DNA from 3 places in the Paenibacillus sp. O199 genome. Region 2 is predicted to be linked to each of the others. Evidence: riboswitches for the same ligand, from Rfam matches in the RefSeq annotation. Region 2 holds a riboswitch; each other region holds the start of a gene.
What was found. Region 2 has a riboswitch for thiamine pyrophosphate ahead of tenA (thiaminase II). Riboswitches for the same ligand answer to the same signal wherever they lie in the genome.
Positions count from the first base shown of each region.

Region 1: linked by a shared signal. The riboswitch ahead of A6049_RS19375 (ABC transporter substrate-binding protein) and the one ahead of tenA (thiaminase II) in region 2 are both predicted to bind thiamine pyrophosphate.
Region 3: linked by a shared signal. The riboswitch ahead of A6049_RS01210 (thiamine phosphate synthase) and the one ahead of tenA (thiaminase II) in region 2 are both predicted to bind thiamine pyrophosphate.

Region 1 is NZ_LGRP01000013.1:70,580-75,883, reverse strand. Features, by position in the region: gene A6049_RS19390 (ABC transporter ATP-binding protein) at 1-762, opposite strand, end outside; gene A6049_RS19385 (ABC transporter permease) at 806-1,564, opposite strand; gene A6049_RS19380 (thiamine-binding protein) at 1,564-1,854, opposite strand; gene A6049_RS19375 (ABC transporter substrate-binding protein) at 2,116-3,156, opposite strand; TPP riboswitch at 3,378-3,490, opposite strand; gene A6049_RS19370 (NAD-dependent epimerase/dehydratase family protein) at 3,636-4,391, opposite strand; gene A6049_RS19365 (VOC family protein) at 4,409-4,795, opposite strand; gene A6049_RS19360 (DUF2798 domain-containing protein) at 4,982-5,304, shown strand, end outside.
Region 2 is NZ_LGRP01000007.1:321,074-326,377, forward strand. Features, by position in the region: gene A6049_RS13770 (DHA2 family efflux MFS transporter permease subunit) at 1-889, shown strand, start outside; gene A6049_RS13775 (TetR/AcrR family transcriptional regulator) at 1,053-1,952, opposite strand; gene A6049_RS13780 (GNAT family N-acetyltransferase) at 2,002-2,535, opposite strand; gene tenA (thiaminase II) at 2,579-3,250, opposite strand; TPP riboswitch at 3,372-3,470, opposite strand; gene A6049_RS13790 (hypothetical protein) at 3,517-3,807, opposite strand; gene A6049_RS13795 (NAD(P)/FAD-dependent oxidoreductase) at 3,816-4,946, opposite strand; gene A6049_RS13800 (AraC family transcriptional regulator) at 5,189-5,304, shown strand, end outside.
Region 3 is NZ_LGRP01000001.1:277,423-282,726, reverse strand. Features, by position in the region: gene A6049_RS01215 (ABC-F family ATP-binding cassette domain-containing protein) at 62-1,612, shown strand; TPP riboswitch at 1,746-1,855, shown strand; gene A6049_RS01210 (thiamine phosphate synthase) at 2,171-2,764, shown strand; gene thiO (glycine oxidase ThiO) at 2,770-4,002, shown strand; gene thiS (sulfur carrier protein ThiS) at 3,999-4,202, shown strand; gene A6049_RS01195 (thiazole synthase) at 4,206-4,973, shown strand; gene A6049_RS01190 (MoeB/ThiF family adenylyltransferase) at 4,970-5,304, shown strand, end outside.

The sequences.
Region 1 (5,304 bases), on a different contig from region 2:
AGCCGCAGGCCGATTTGATAAAACATAGATACGGTCCGCAAGCAATAATGCTTCCTCGATATTATGCGTAATGAACAGCACCGAGCGGCGGTTCTGTTCCCAGATATCGAGCAGCCAGCGCTGCATGTCGCTACGGGTCAGTGCATCCAGCGCACTAAAAGGCTCGTCTAGCAGCATCAGCTCCTGCGGACTGAGCAGGGCGCGCAGAAAGGCAACCCGCTGCTGCATGCCGCCCGATAACATATGCGGATAGGCTTGTTCGAACCCAGCCAGTCCGACACTGCTCAGCCACTTCCGGGCATCTGCAAGAGCTTCTGCTCGGGGTGGTGCGTCCGCAGACACTTCACCTGCAAGCAGCACATTGTCCTCGATGGTACGCCATGGAAATAGTGCAGGCTGCTGTGGCATATAACTAATCTTGCCGCGTTGTCCGGTAACATCCTGACCATTCATCAGGATTTGGCCCTCCTGAGGTTTCAGCAGACCGCCGATGATGTGAAACAGGGTGCTTTTACCGCAGCCGGAAGGACCGACGATGGCTACGAATTCTCCTTGTTCCACGGTCAGGGACAGACCATCCAGAACGGGCAATGTGCTGCGTCGCTCTCGGAACGAAGCATTCACGTCTAATACTTCCAACGCTGGTGATGAATGATGTGCAGGTAAGGCCACGGTTTCATACTCAGGACTTCCGCTACTCGTTGGAGTGGTTGCACCTTCATCCGGCGCAGCAGCTACCCGCTCGTTGTGTTCGGGTGTCATCTTGTCATCACTTCCTAACCTTTATATGGTGCATATTTCAAAGTTATCGCTTTTGTGGACGCCAGCGTACGAGCAGCTTTTCCAGTAGCGCAATGAGCAGGAAGAGCAGCAGACTCAATGCCACAATAATCATGATTGCCACGAACAGACGATCCGTCCGATAGGCTGATTTTTGCAGCATCATATAATAGCCGATGCCCTTATCTGCACCGATCCATTCGGCGATAATCGCACCCATGACGCTGTACGTAGCGGCAATTTTAATCCCCGAAAACACCGAGGGCAATGCATGTGGAAGTTCGAGTTTCCAGAAAATTTGGCCGCGTTTTGCACCAGCCATGCGCATATAGTTCATCATGGCCGCATCGGTGCGGGTCAATCCGTCCATGGCAGCTACAGCCACCGGGAAGAAGCAGACCAGGATGATGGTAATCAGTTTGGGCAGCAGCCCAAATCCGAACCAGATCAGCAAGAGCGGAGCAAGCGCAATGGTCGGTATATTTTGACTAAGAATAAGTAATGGATAGAGTGCAGATTTCAAAAATGGAATCAAATGCAGCACCATCGCAATCAGTAATCCCACGAGCGTACCTGCTGCAAATCCTATCAATGTCAGCTGGATTGTTGCCCATGCATGCATGCCAAGTCGCTCGGCCTGGGAGGCTGCTTCATGGGCGATGTCCGAAGGCGCAGGCAGCATCCATTTCTCAATATGGAACAGGGAGACAGCTCCCTGCCATATCGCTATAAAGAGAATAACCGCCACAAAGGGCGGCCATACGCTTTTCCAATAGGCATGCATTAGCGATATTTCTCCGTCAGGGTGTCCATGCTGAAGCCACTTGGGCTATGGGCGATCTTGATCTGTGAGATGATGCTCGGACTGCCGGCTTCCACGAGAACTTCGTGCATTTTGCGGACAACCTCCAGCAGTTCCTCCAGTTCTCCCTCCATCGTAGTATCCAGTGGATTAACCTGATATTTCAAGCCAGACTGCTGAATGACTTCAATCGCACGATCAACATAAGGATAGGAATTTTCGCCATTTGGCGTTTTGGGAATGACTTGAATGCTAAGTAGTGTGCTTGCCATGAGAGATCACTTTTCCTTTCGAAATATATAAAATGAACTAATGACTGTTACACTTGCCACTTCGATGACAGAATAACCTTCCAATCGCTGTTATCCCCAGATTTTTTTGATTCCCTTCTCCAAAGGGAAAATCCGGTGATAGCATATGCTTCCGAAGGAGCTTTCTTTCAGAAAGCTTTTAGGCGAACGCTTCGCTTTTTCACGTTATTTCTGTCCTCTTCGTCATCGTGTAAATACTAAGTTCGTTTTATATGGATAATTTTATTGGGGTAAGAACTCGTTTGTATATGCTTTGGATACATCTACCTGCTCATCGAGCAGTTTTTTGCTAAACATCCAATCCGTGTAGTTCTGCCATACTTCCTGCTTTTGCTCACCCCAGCGTGGTGCGTCATCCTGATATTTTGGACTCAGCCACTTCTGGCTTGCGAGTACAAGATCCTTATCCAGATCCGGTACGGCCTTGATCAGAATGTTGGCAGCGTCTTCGGGATGTTCAATCGCGTATTGATATCCTTCGGAAGTCGCTTTCAAGAACGCTTTAACCAGCTCGGGATCGTTCTGAATCGTCTTTTCATTGGTAACGAGTACAGGTGTGTAGTAGTCCAGTGAATCGGAATAATCTTTCACATATAACATGTCGATCGGTTCCCCGCGCAGTTCGGCTTCAATGCCCGTCCACGCGTAGAAGATCCAGGCAAAGTCGATATCGCGTTTCACAGCGGTGAAGAAGTCTGCATCGCCCATGCTAATATTTTTTACTTTGGATACATCGGCGCCTTCGCCTTCCATAATGGACTGCATCACAGCTTCTTCCACCGGAGAGCCCCAGCCACCATAGGTTTTACCTTCAAAATCTTTGGGGGATTTGATGTTCCGGTCCACCGGAGCGGCAAATCCGGACGTGTTATGCTGAATGACTGCAGCAATGGACACGAGCGGTACGCCCTGTGTGCGGGCCTGGGTCACACTCTCCTGATAACTTACGCCAAAAGGCACTTCGTTCGAAGCCACCATTGTATCCGCGCCTCCGGCACCTGGTTGTACAATCTCGACATTTAAGCCTTCAGCTTTGTAAAAACCTTGATCTACAGCCGCATACAGGCCGGTATGATTCGTATTTGGTGTCCAGTCCAGCACCACTTTAATGTCCTTGAGGGCTGCGTTGTCACCTTCATTGCTGTTTTCGGTGTTGCTGCTGCCATTTTCTCCTGAAGGTGCAGCTTCTTTGCCGCCACATGCGGCCACAGCCACGAGTAGTACGCACAAGAGCATTAGGCCCATCATTTTACGCCATCTCATCTTCATTTCTCTCCTTCATGTTGTCCGGCCAGTGGCGCGGGGTACTCCTTGGCTTCATATCCAAGCTTCTTGCATAAATCGACAGATTTATACCAGCTATGATCCGGATGACGTCACTTTTTTTAGCTCTCTGGCTATATAAAAGAACATTAAAAAAGCGCCCCGTTAATCCGGGACGCGTGCAGGCGTTAGAGATGTGGCACTCAGCAAAGAGGCTGGGCCAATTCGATATACTCCGATTCCTACGCTGGCATGATCCAGATCAGGTCTAAGGGTCAGTATCTTGGTGGGATACACTCTCAGCCGGCCTATTCCGACTCCCCTGGGAAACTATGAAGTTACGGGCATTACTAGGTGTAATTATAGGCCAGAGGCCTACGCATGTCCAGTCAGGAACTGGATAGGGGCACGTATGAATGAATCAAAGAGGCCATTATACATGCGTATAACGACCTCTCTAGATGTGTGATTTTCAACAATTATCGTGGCGAATCATATAAGGAAATCTGACTGAGTGCAAAAGCATCGGATTTCGGGTCATAGCCTACCTGTTTCTGAGTGGTTTCCAGATTCAATCGTTTAAACCGATTATTCGAGATCCCATGCAGTATGGTGAAGGGCTCCAGATCTGTAGTTGTAATTGCTTTGAACATCAAATCACACAAGTCAGCCGGACTAAGATACGCGCTCATATCCCTTGCCTCCAGCGCGGGTCCATCCGGTTGGAAATCATCATATGCACCTATACGTATTGCTACACTTTGTAAACCTTCGGTATATGCAAAATAGGAAGCGAGCGATTCACCAAAACATTTGCTAACCCCGTACAAATTCCGTGGGCGTGTCGGCATATCCGGATAGACTTGAGCATCAATGGGATACCCCTCAATCGTCTGTGCACTGCTTGCCAGAATGACTCTTCGTACACCCTGGTCTTTAGCTGCACGGAATACATTAAACGTACCCTTGATATTGATGTCCAACAACGATTCATAGAATCCGGCATGCGGGGAAGGATCTCCCGCCAGATGTACAACCACATCCATGCCTTCGCAAGCGTGCTGACAGGCTTCGGGATCTGTCACATCAAGTGTCATGATCTCATGGCTTGTCCCTTGATACGTATGCAGTCTGTCGATATTCAAATCCGTTAGTCGCAGGTGAAATGCTTCTGACAAGTGTTGGGACAAGTCACGTCCAATTTTTCCGGCTGCGCCGGTAATTAAAATGTTCATTAAATCAGCTCCAATTCTTAGCGCTGGAAGAACTCAATCCATTCCTTCTCGGGTCCATAGATGAAGAAATAACGGTAACCGTTAGGCAGTGTAATCATCTCTCCATCAATAAACTCGGCCTCAGTTGCCTTAATGCGGTTGTACTCAGCCTCAAGGTCATCGACATGGATAGCAAAATGATGCACCGTACCTTCGGAAGGCAGCTTGTCGCTGTATCCCTGAATCAACTCAATCTCGGTCTCATCGCTTCCGTTGAAGCCGAGAAAGGCGAGCTGAATGACACCGTTGGTGTGGGTTACCCGGTCTTTCAATTCAAGACCAACAATCTCCGTATAGAAACGTAGCGTGGTCTCTAGATCACGAACGGCAATGCCGACGTGGTCAATGCGCTTTTGAAAACTCATAATCCAAATCCTCCTTATATGCAGTAAATCTTTTCTACCATTTTAAGGGATATCATAGGGCTGTACTACGAGGTTGTCAAATAGGATTTTAATTTGGAAAAATTATAATTGTTCACAGAATGTTCACTTATGAGGAGGGGTTCGTCATCTCTATAATTACGAAGGTAAACAGAGAGGATGAGAGAATTGCCAACAACGAAGAAAGAACAGATTATTTTTGGAATGATGATGTGCACAGGAATGGTCATCGTCATGATGGCCTTCAATTTATGGCACAATGGGTTATTGAGCAAGATGTCCGCGCTTGAAATACTGCTTCAGTTCATATTGTGCTTTGTCATTGCATTTCTGGTGGAGTCCTTTATTGTCGGACCTGTAGCGAGAAAAATTGCATTTTCCTTACCTTTTGACAAGTCCAACAAAATCCTGGGCGTGCTGGCTATGTCATTTTTCATGGTCATTGGAATGGTTCTGATCATGTCCTTGTACGGAATGATTTCCGCTTATCT
Region 2 (5,304 bases):
ACTCAGCGTGTTGCTGTCCACGATTGGGTTCGGCGCATTGCTGTATGGCTTCAGCCGGGCAGGAACTCTGGGATGGTCAAGCGCAGAAGTAATCATATGCATTGCAGCAGGAGTCATTGCTCTTGGACTGTTCACATGGAGACAACTCGCGTCTGCAAATCCGCTGCTCGATCTGCGGGCTTTCAAGTATAATATGTTCTCACTGACCACAATCATTAATATCGCGATCACGATGATCATGTATGCTGATATGATGTTGCTTCCTTTATACCTCCAAAATGCACGGGGTTACACTGCATTGGAGTCCGGATTATTATTGCTTCCGGGGGCGCTTGTCATGGGCTTCCTGATGCCGATTACGGGTAGATTGTTTGACCGGTTTGGCGCAAAATGGCTGGCGATTATTGGGATGGTCATTACGATTGTAACGACTATCGGGTTCATCGATCTAACCGATTCTACCAGTTATACTTACCTGGTGTTAATGTCAACAGGTCGCAGAATTGGTATGGCCTTGCTCATGATGCCTATCCAAACGGCAGGGTTGAATCAACTGCCTCCAAGACTTGGGCCACACGGTACAGCGATATCCAACACCGTGAGACAAGTGGCTGGCGCTGTGGGTACTTCATTGCTCGTAAGTGTAATGACCAGTCGCACAACGGCACATGTACAGGATATGGTGGCAACGGGTGCAGCCAAAGGTTTAACCCAGCAGCAATTGGGAATGGAATCCATGATCCAGGGAATTAATGATGCTTATGTTGTCATTATTGGCATTGCCGTTCTCGGATTGCTACTTTCCTTCTTCATCAAACGTACCAAACAAGCGACGGAGGAAGACTCCAAGCAGCCTGTAAGACAAAAAGTCTCGATGAATACAAATTAAGAGCAATATTTACATGAATTACATCATGTAGAGCCTATTGTATCTTATATAAAAAGCGGCAGATCAGGACACTAAGCTTTACGTCCAATCTGCCGCTTTTTTGTGGTGTATTACATAATATAAATGAACAATTGCCTGCCCACTTAAGTTAAGAACAGCTACGTTAACTCGTTCTCTCCATGAGGATCTGCCTGAATTGTTCGAGATACGATCTGCAGTCTTTGACAATCCTGTTTGCCTCACACTGAAGAGAAGACGATTCAAATTCCGTTTGAAACGCCTGTAGCGTTACTTCCAACATGGAGATATTGATCTCTTTCTGCTCAACTAAAACAAGCAGCCCTTTGGTCAGTTCTTTCGCTTTAATAGGTACTTCCAATTGGAGAATAGAATGACTGAATTTCTGAAGACCTGCAATCAGGTTATTTTTATCCAACACAATTTCTTTGGAATCAGGAGCAATCATCAAAAGACTTGGAAAATCAATAATATGCTCTTGTCTTTCCAGCATGGAACGAAGCAAGATTTCAATGTAGTTCAGGATTTTGGGCACAAGATGGTTCCAATCCGGTTGGTCAAGATGGAAGTTTCTCCACATGTTCGAGATTTGATGGATCATGCCAAAACCAAAAATAGCCCCTTCATAAGCAAAAGGTTTTAATTCTTTACCAAATACCTGTACCAGTCGTTCAGATAACCAATTTAACTGCATGCGAGTCAAGTTTTTCAGATCGCATTCTCCAGAGTAGAAGCCTGTCCAGAATAGCTCCACAACAAGCTTTTTTTCTGGCAAAATCATCGGCACCATAATCTGATCCACCAGTAAATCAAAATCGGAAGCATAGCTTTGGCTCTCCAAATCTTTGCGAATCATCATATCTTCCTGTACACGTTGCTCCAGAATGGCAAGAATACAATCATCCTTCGAGCCAAAGAATTTATAAAATGTTCCTTTGGACACACCTGACTCGTCTAGGATCATTTGTATGGAGGTGTTGGTCACTCCATGTTTCCCAAAGAGTACAAGCGCTGAGTCCAATAACATTTGTTTCCGCTTATTCATAAGTTCCCCCTGGATGATTTAGGTGGTTCACGTTACGATATCTAGTAACCTATTGCAAATCCACTGCAAACATCATATGTTCCTTCCAAATCCCCTTGATTTTAATATTCTGCCGGTCCGTCTCCTGAAAGCCCGCCTTGCGAAGCACTCGAATCGATCCGGCATTGTCAGGCAGCGCACCTGCCTCCACTCGTTTTATACCCGCTTCATTCATAGCAAAATCCAGTGCTAGCTGAAGGGCTTCACTCATATATCCCTTGCCATTCTGCACCTGATCGAGCACATAACCAACAATCCATTTGGTGGTGGAATCCAGTTCAAGCTCGAACAGAGAGATCTCCCCAATAAGCTCATGCGTATGGTTCAGAAAGATCCCGAAAGAGTACCGTTTCCCCTCTTCCCTCGCCTTGTTCCAACCTTCGAGAAGGGCTACTTGGCCCTCCAATGTATAGAATGTATCCGATCGTTCGCTTGCCGATATTTCTTCGAAAATAGCCCGGTTACGGAACTGCAAATCCAGTAGCCCAGCAGCGTCTTCCACGTTCAAAAATCGTAAATAGATGCGTTCTCCACGATTGTCCATCTGTATGTTCATCCTTATCTCTGGTTGTAGTAGATTGCATTCATCAGAAGTACGAGAGTTGCCGTTTATAAGCCATATCCCAGAATAAATATTCAAATTCAACACTTCTTCTGAATATGTCTTCAATGGCCTCCAGTTCCTGCTCGGTTTTATGTTCGCATAATGCATCCAGTGTATCATAGAACCATTCGAATGAGTCGCGGAATTCATCACTTGCATAATTTTCGATCCAAGTCTGATAGAAATTGCCCTCTAATGAATCTCGATATTGTTCTTTTAATCTTGTGGCATAGTCGTAATACGTCCACGCACAAGGGAAAATGACGGCGATGATTTCGGCAACCCCACCTGTTTGTGCAACACTCATCATATTCGACGTATAGGCCTTGTTGTAAAGAGAGGGTTTGACAGCATGATTTTCATCCAGCGTAATCCCAAATTCATTCATATAATTTCGATGCAAATCCATTTCTTCGTACAGAATAGCGTGTTGAATCACCGTAAAGTTCGTCATCAGTTTTTCATCTGTCGCCTTGACCGCACCCATGGCAAAAATCTTCGCATATTCAATCAGATATGTATAGTCCTGAAGAAGATAAAACTTAAACGCTTCCTGATCCAGTGTACCTTTCCCCATTTCGTGTAAAAAAGGATGGTTGTATCCATCTTCCCATACGGTTCTGGACTTATCTTTTAACGTTCTTGAAAATGACATGATCATTTCTCCTTGTATTAAAATTATAATGTCCCCGCTTCACATCCAGCTATCGCGTTCTGTCATCCAAAATGCAGACCAAAAAGCCCTTGTCCTATTTTCGGCAAGGGCAAAATAACATGAGTACATGTCATTTGCTCCCTACGTCAGTATTAACTAACAGGTTCAAAGGGTCAGGTTTTAACCTTCTCAACTGCGAACAGTCCCCCTGCAAATAGCTCAGGTTTATTACAACATGTGTTTTTCCAAATGTCAATCCATTCCTATTAATCTTCAAGTTCCCCTAAATCTTCTTGCAACTTCTTAAGTCGGGTGCGGATATCCTTAATCATACTTTGCAATTTGTTTAACTCATCTACCCATTTTTGCTCATTAGAGACGTTCGTCGCTGAAGTTGCATGATACGCCGGAGACGTCCTTAACTTGTCTAAATCCGATTCGTAACCCCTCCGCTCTTCCTCGGCTTTTGCTAATTCCTCCTCGGCGATGCCAATCTGGTGCTCCAGATAAATAATGTCTGATGAGTTACCGTGAGTTAAGCGCTGTGAATACGTCATCGTTCACCTCATTTCTGATGATCCATTACTTTTCCAAGATCATATGGCTGAATATCGATATCCAATTTCATACCCAGAGCCAATTTGGCCAGTTGACTTCCAATAAAAGGCCCCATCGTGAGACCGGACGCTCCAAGTCCATTGGCTGTGATCAAGCCCTCCCAACCAGGAACAGCACCCATTACCGGAAGAAAACCAGGTGTAAACGGACGGAAACCTACTCTTACTTCCTGAAACGTGCTATCGGCTAAACCGGGAGCCAGTTCCAATCCTTTATTCAAAATTTCCTGCATTCCGCCTACGGTTACTCTTGTATCATAGCCTTCAATATCATTTTCGTGAGTCGCCCCGATCACAATCTTCTGTTGATCAAAGGCTAACAGATATTGATCCGAAGGAGGCATGACCACAGGCCATTTCCCAGTGTCTTCTCGATCATGAACCTGCAAATGCATAATTTGCGCCTTCTGATAATGAACCTTAAAATCAATGCCCAAGGGCTTCAACAGTTCACTAGCCCAAGCGCCGGCACACACAATAACCTCGTCAGCCGATATGACTTTACCGTCAACAACCACTCCAGTTACTCGGTCCGATTCATATTGAAGTGTCGCGTCCCCATTAATCAGGACCGCTCCATTTCGCTGTGCCGATCGGATTAAGGCATCACGCAGCGCACGCCCATCAATACGCGCGGCTCCGCTGATGTAGACGGACTGAAAGCTCTCCTCCAGGAGTGGAAAACGCTCATGGGTTTCTTTTGCATCCAGACGGGTAATATCGGCAATCTCCGGTGCATCTTCTTTACGAAGGTGTGCTCGCTCCTGCATCTTGTTGATTTTGTCTACTTCCGTATGAATACTAAGAGCACCCACTTGAGCGTAACCCGTTTCCGTTTCCCCTTCACTCTTGAGTTCTTCAATCAAACCGGGATAAAAACGTGCACCAGCCTTGGCAAGCTGATACCAATCCTGATTACGGCGCTGAGATAACCAGGGACAGATGATCCCGGCAGCAGCATCCGTAGCCTGCCCTCGATCTTTCCGGTCTATAATAAGAACTTCCGCACCCCGTTTTGCCAATTGATATGCTGTGGAAGCCCCAAGAATTCCTGATCCTACGACGATGACTTTCTTCATGACTGCATCCCTTTCCTAAATCACTGTATCCATTATAGCGTATACTGTTTGGTCTGATAATGGCAAGGCATCGACATGATGATACATAATCCTAAAAGGTTTTCGATAAGTCGTTCATCGAAGTAAATAGTTCGTTTAAATTAATGTTATTTATGTAATATAATTCAAATCAGGTTTCTTTTAACTCTGTATCCGCGCCATTTACGCACACGACCTTTAACGAAATGAGGAATAACACAACGATGCCGAAACCTAGTACGGGGAATTCACTGGATACCGATATGCCGCTTATGATTACAGGTCAAAACCAGCTGACCGTAGATGAATTAATGAATTGGAACGGCCATTCACGGGATTA
Region 3 (5,304 bases), on a different contig from region 2:
TGTGCTAAAATAGGGTTTCGGAACGATAGTAATGTCCAATAGATAGGAGCAACCTCATCTTATGAGTTTATTGTCAGTAGAGAACGTGAGTCACAATTTTGGAGACCGCACGTTATTTAAAAATGTATCTTTTCGTTTACTTGCCGGAGAGCGTGTAGGTCTTGTTGGTGCAAATGGTGTGGGTAAGTCCACACTGATGAACATTCTTACCGGGAAATTGTTAAAGGACGAAGGGAAGGTCGAATGGACCCCCAAAGTTCGTTATGGATATCTGGATCAGCATACCAAGCTCACGCCTGGAAAAACGATTCGTGATGTGCTTAAGGATGCGTTCCTGCCCTTGCTTGAGTTGGAAAAAGAAATGATGTCTATTACGGATCAGATGGCAGACGCCGATCCGGACAAGCTCGAATTGTTGCTGGAAGAAATGGGTGACATTCAGGAGCAACTGGAGCAAGGTGATTTTTATCTGATTGATGTGAAAGTGGAAGAGATGGCAAATGGACTGGGCTTGTCCGCCATCGGCCTAGATCGTGACGTGGCCGCGCTTAGTGGTGGTCAACGTACGAAGGTATTGCTTGCCAAGCTCTTACTGGAGAAACCAACTGCACTTCTGTTGGATGAGCCGACGAACTATCTCGATGTGGAACACATCGAATGGCTGACGCGTTACCTGAAGGATTACCCGTATGCGTTTATTCTGATTTCGCATGATACAGAGTTTATGAATGAGGTCGTTAACGTTATTTATCATCTGGAATTTGCCAAGTTGACGCGTTATGCAGCGAACTATAACAAATTCCTTGAAATGGCCGACATGAATAAGGCGCAACATATTGATGCTTATGAGAAACAGCAGGAGTTTATCAAGAAGCAGGAAGATTTCATTCAGCGGAACAAAGCCCGCGCTTCCACTTCAGGTCGTGCCAAGAGCCGTGAGAAGCAGCTCGGCAAGATTGAACGGATTGATCGTCCAGACGAAGCAGCCAAACCCACATTCAAATTCAAGGATGCCCGGGCGAGTAGTAAAACCGTCTTTGAGGGTATTGATTTTGAAATCGGATATTCATATGCATTATTGCCTAAAATGACGATGACGATTGAGCGTGGCGAGAAAATTGCCATTGTTGGATGTAACGGTGTAGGTAAATCCACACTGCTCAAGACGATCTTGGGGAAAATCCCACCAATTAGCGGTAAGACTTTCTTGGGGGACTATCTGGAAACAGCCTATTTCGAACAGGAAGTACGTGCAGGTAATATTACCCCGATCGAAGATGTGTGGAATGAGTTTTCTCATCTGACACAGAATGAAGTCCGGGGCCATCTCGCACGTTGTGGATTAAAAAATGAGCATATCACCCGCCCGCTTAACGCGCTTAGTGGTGGTGAACAAGCCAAGGTTCGTTTATGTAAGCTTCTGATGCGTGAAAGTAACTGGATTTTGTTCGATGAGCCCACAAACCATTTGGATGTAACCGCAAAAGCAGAGCTGAAACGTGCCCTGCAGGAATTCAAGGGTACCGTGCTGCTCGTATCCCATGAACCTGAATTTTATGAAGGTTGGGTAACCAAAACGTGGGATGTTGAAGCTTGGTCCGACAAACAATAGTTTCTACGAAATTCTTCGCACCAGAAACAGCAACTTCGTTAACTACATGACTTCAGCAATGGTGAACAACGTAATTCATGGAAATGTACGGTGACAAAAAAAGGTGTCTATGGTAACATAGGCTACAGCTTCATATGAACACTAGGGGGGCCGCACGATGCGGCTGAGATGGAAGAATGCGATTCCGGACCCTTTGTACCTGATCTGGATCATACCAGCGTAGGGAAGTGGCGCGTTTCAGCTAATGACAAAGAGCTTTATCGTTGACTTTGCGATATGGCCTGCAAGATGAATCATGCAGTTCTATGTATACAGCGTTGCGACTATGGATGGTTTCTATAGTTGTTGTGCGTTATGTATAGAGTAATTGCATGCGACAGTCATTCAGTTGATCCATGAATTTTAAATTCGTGGCCACTCCCCTACGGGAGTGGCTTTTTTGTTGTTGTATATCAGCTTAAATCATGCAAGAGGAGGGCGAATAGGACGGTAATCTTCCACGAACATGTAATAACAAGATCATTCGAACTGCATGTGGTTTCACCAGGTACAGGAGACTTGGGCTCTTTTCTGAATATTGCTAAGGGTATATGGCGGTGGGTCGATTATATCCACATTCGGGAAAAAAAGCTGACCCTTGAAGAACAGATGTATTGGGCGCAAGGTCTAAAAACACAAGGTGTTCCATCTGACCGAATCATTATGAATGGCTCAGATCAGCTGGATCAATATGCTTCAATTGGTGGTGTGCATTGGGGTCAAGCAGTTACTCGCAGCTATGATAAGGATGAGTTGAGGAGAGTCGATCGGCTGCGCGTAGGCATATCGGTTCATTCTCTGGAAGAAGCAAAAGTTGCAGAAGAACAGGGAGCGGATTATCTCTTTTATGGGCATGTCTATGCTTCAAATAGTAAACCGAATTGCGAACCCAGAGGGCTAAGTGCGTTAGCTGAGGTATGCTCTAATGTTTCGATTCCCGTGATCGCGATTGGCGGGATTAGTCCTGAGAATATTGCTGCCATTCGAACTGCTGGTGCTAGAGGAGCCGCTGTAATTTCAACGATTTGGACGACCGATAAGCCGGAAGTAGCTGCCGCTTCATTGCGACAGGCGATCACGGATTCAGACAAGTACGCCGGACCAAGGAGATGAAGATCTTGAGAGAGGAAGCAAGAAGTCGAAGCAGGAATCGTTCAGGCTATCATCCAGGAATAGTTTCGGGAAGTAAAGTTGGAGCGGAAGTTGGAGGCAAGCTTCATGCAGAAACCATTATTGTAGGTGGAGGAGTTATCGGATGTGCCATCGCATGTGAACTCGCTACTCGAGGCCATGACGTTCTTCTGGTTGAGCGGGCGCGGATCGCTGGGGGAACTTCCTGTGCAGCCGCAGGCATGCTTGCTGCTGATAGTGAGGAATTCACTCATGCTGTAATGGCAAAGCTTGCAAGGCAGAGCAGAGCTTTGCTTCATGAGCAGAAGGAACGGATCAGTTCGCTTAGCGGAGTGGAAATGGGGCTGCAACAGCATGGATTTATTACTCCTTTTCGTTCATACAGTGAGGTCAGCAGTTACAAGAATGATCGTAGATCGTCTACCTTATCTACAGAACATATTTGGTGGGATCGTATTGCTGTCCAACAGGAAGCTTCATGGTTAAACAGGGATACGTATGGAGCATTTTACAGACCTTCCGAGAGCGAGGTTCTTCCTGTCAACTTAACGCAGGCTTATGTCAGATCGGCTCAAGCCATGGGTGCAAGGGTGATGGAAGGGGTACAGGATGTCCGTTTGCATACGAATGTAAACGGTGTGCAAGGAATCGAGACTTCAATAGGAACGATGACATCGAGAAATGTAATTATTGCTACAGGGTTACATGGTAAAGAATTGATGAGACATGTAGGTCTGAAATCGCCTGTTTTACCAGTAAAGGGGGAGATTGCAGCCGTGCAGTTTTCTCCCCACCATGCCGGGTACAGGCCAGACAAAACGGTGTATGCAGAGGATATATATATTGTTCCCAAAGCCAATGGAGAAGTATGGATCGGTGCAACAAGCCTTCCTGGAAGAACAGACATGAAAGTTTCGGTACAAGGCATTCAGAAGCTGCTTACAGCTGCAACAAACTGGGTACCTGGCATGAAGGAAGCACATTTTATCCGAGCGTGGGCTGGTGTCCGTCCTTCGACTCCGGATGGATTGCCCTATGTGGGGGCTTGTGATAGTGTACCGGGTTTATTCGCTGCTTTTGGACATTATCGTAACGGCATATTGCTTAGTGCAATTACAGCCAGCCTTATGGCTGACTTGATTTGTGGCAAAACCTCGGAAGAACTGGGGATTCAGGACCTTTGTCCAGAACGTTTGAACATAAAGGAGATGTTGCAGTGAACATCATTGTCAACGGACAAACCATGCAAATTGAAGATAGCTTAAATCGTGTAGATAAATTGCTCCATTCATTTAATTTGCAAGTAAAAACCGTCGTGGTTGAATTGAATCGGCAAATTTTAACGCGGGAATATCATGAAACGACGGCGTTAAGAGACGGAGACCGAATTGAAATTGTACATTTTGTGGGAGGCGGTTGAATTATGTTGAGGATTGGAAATTATACGTTTGAGTCTAGATTGCTGCTGGGTACAGGCAAATTTTCGGACTTGGAAGTGCAGAGCCAGGCGGTTGAAGCCTCCGGTACGGAAGTATTAACGTTCGCGGTTCGGCGTTTGAACTTGGAAGATCGGAACAAACAGCACTTTCTGGACACACTGGATTTGAAAAGATATACCCTGCTTCCCAATACAGCGGGTGCTGCAACAGCAGAGGAAGCTGTGCGAATCGCTGAACTAGCTCGGGCTTCAGGACTTTGTGATATGATAAAAGTAGAAGTTATCGGCGATGGAATCACATTACTTCCTGACCCAATTGAAACCTATAAAGCTTGCGAGATCTTGCTTGAAAAGGGCTTTACGGTACTGCCTTATATCTCGGACGATGTTATTCTGGCCAAGCGATTGCAACTACTCGGCGTACATGCTGTTATGCCTGGGGCTTCACCCATAGGGGCGGGGAGAGGAATTATTAATCCCTATAATCTGGAGATTATTATTGAACAAGCCGTCGTTCCTGTTATTGTGGATGCAGGACTTCGAGCACCTAAAGATGCTGCTCATGCGATGGAGCTGGGAGCTGACGGTGTATTGTTGAATACGGCTGTCTCCGGATCAGGAGATCCGGTAAAGATGGCGAAGGCCATGCGAATGGGGGTTGAAGCAGGCAGACTGGCTTATGAGGCAGGCATGATTCCCGTTAAGCGCTATGCAGCAGCTAGTAGTCCGGCGGAAGGAATGATTCATACATGACTAATCAGACACGATCTTCTGAACAGGGAGACCGCTATTCCAGACAGGAACGGTATGCACCTATCGGTAAGGAAGGTCAGCATAGATTGAATAACAGCAAAGTATTAATTGTTGGAGCGGGCGCGCTTGGTACGGGTATTGCGGAAACATTGGTACGTTCAGGAATTGGCCATATTACTATTGCAGATCGTGACTATGTGGAGTGGAGCAACCTACAACGACAGCAATTATATATTGAGCAAGACGCCATTCAGCGAATGCCCAAAGCGATGGCAGCGAAAAAGCGCCTATCTGACATTAATTCTAACGTTGAGGTTGTAGGCAAAGTGAT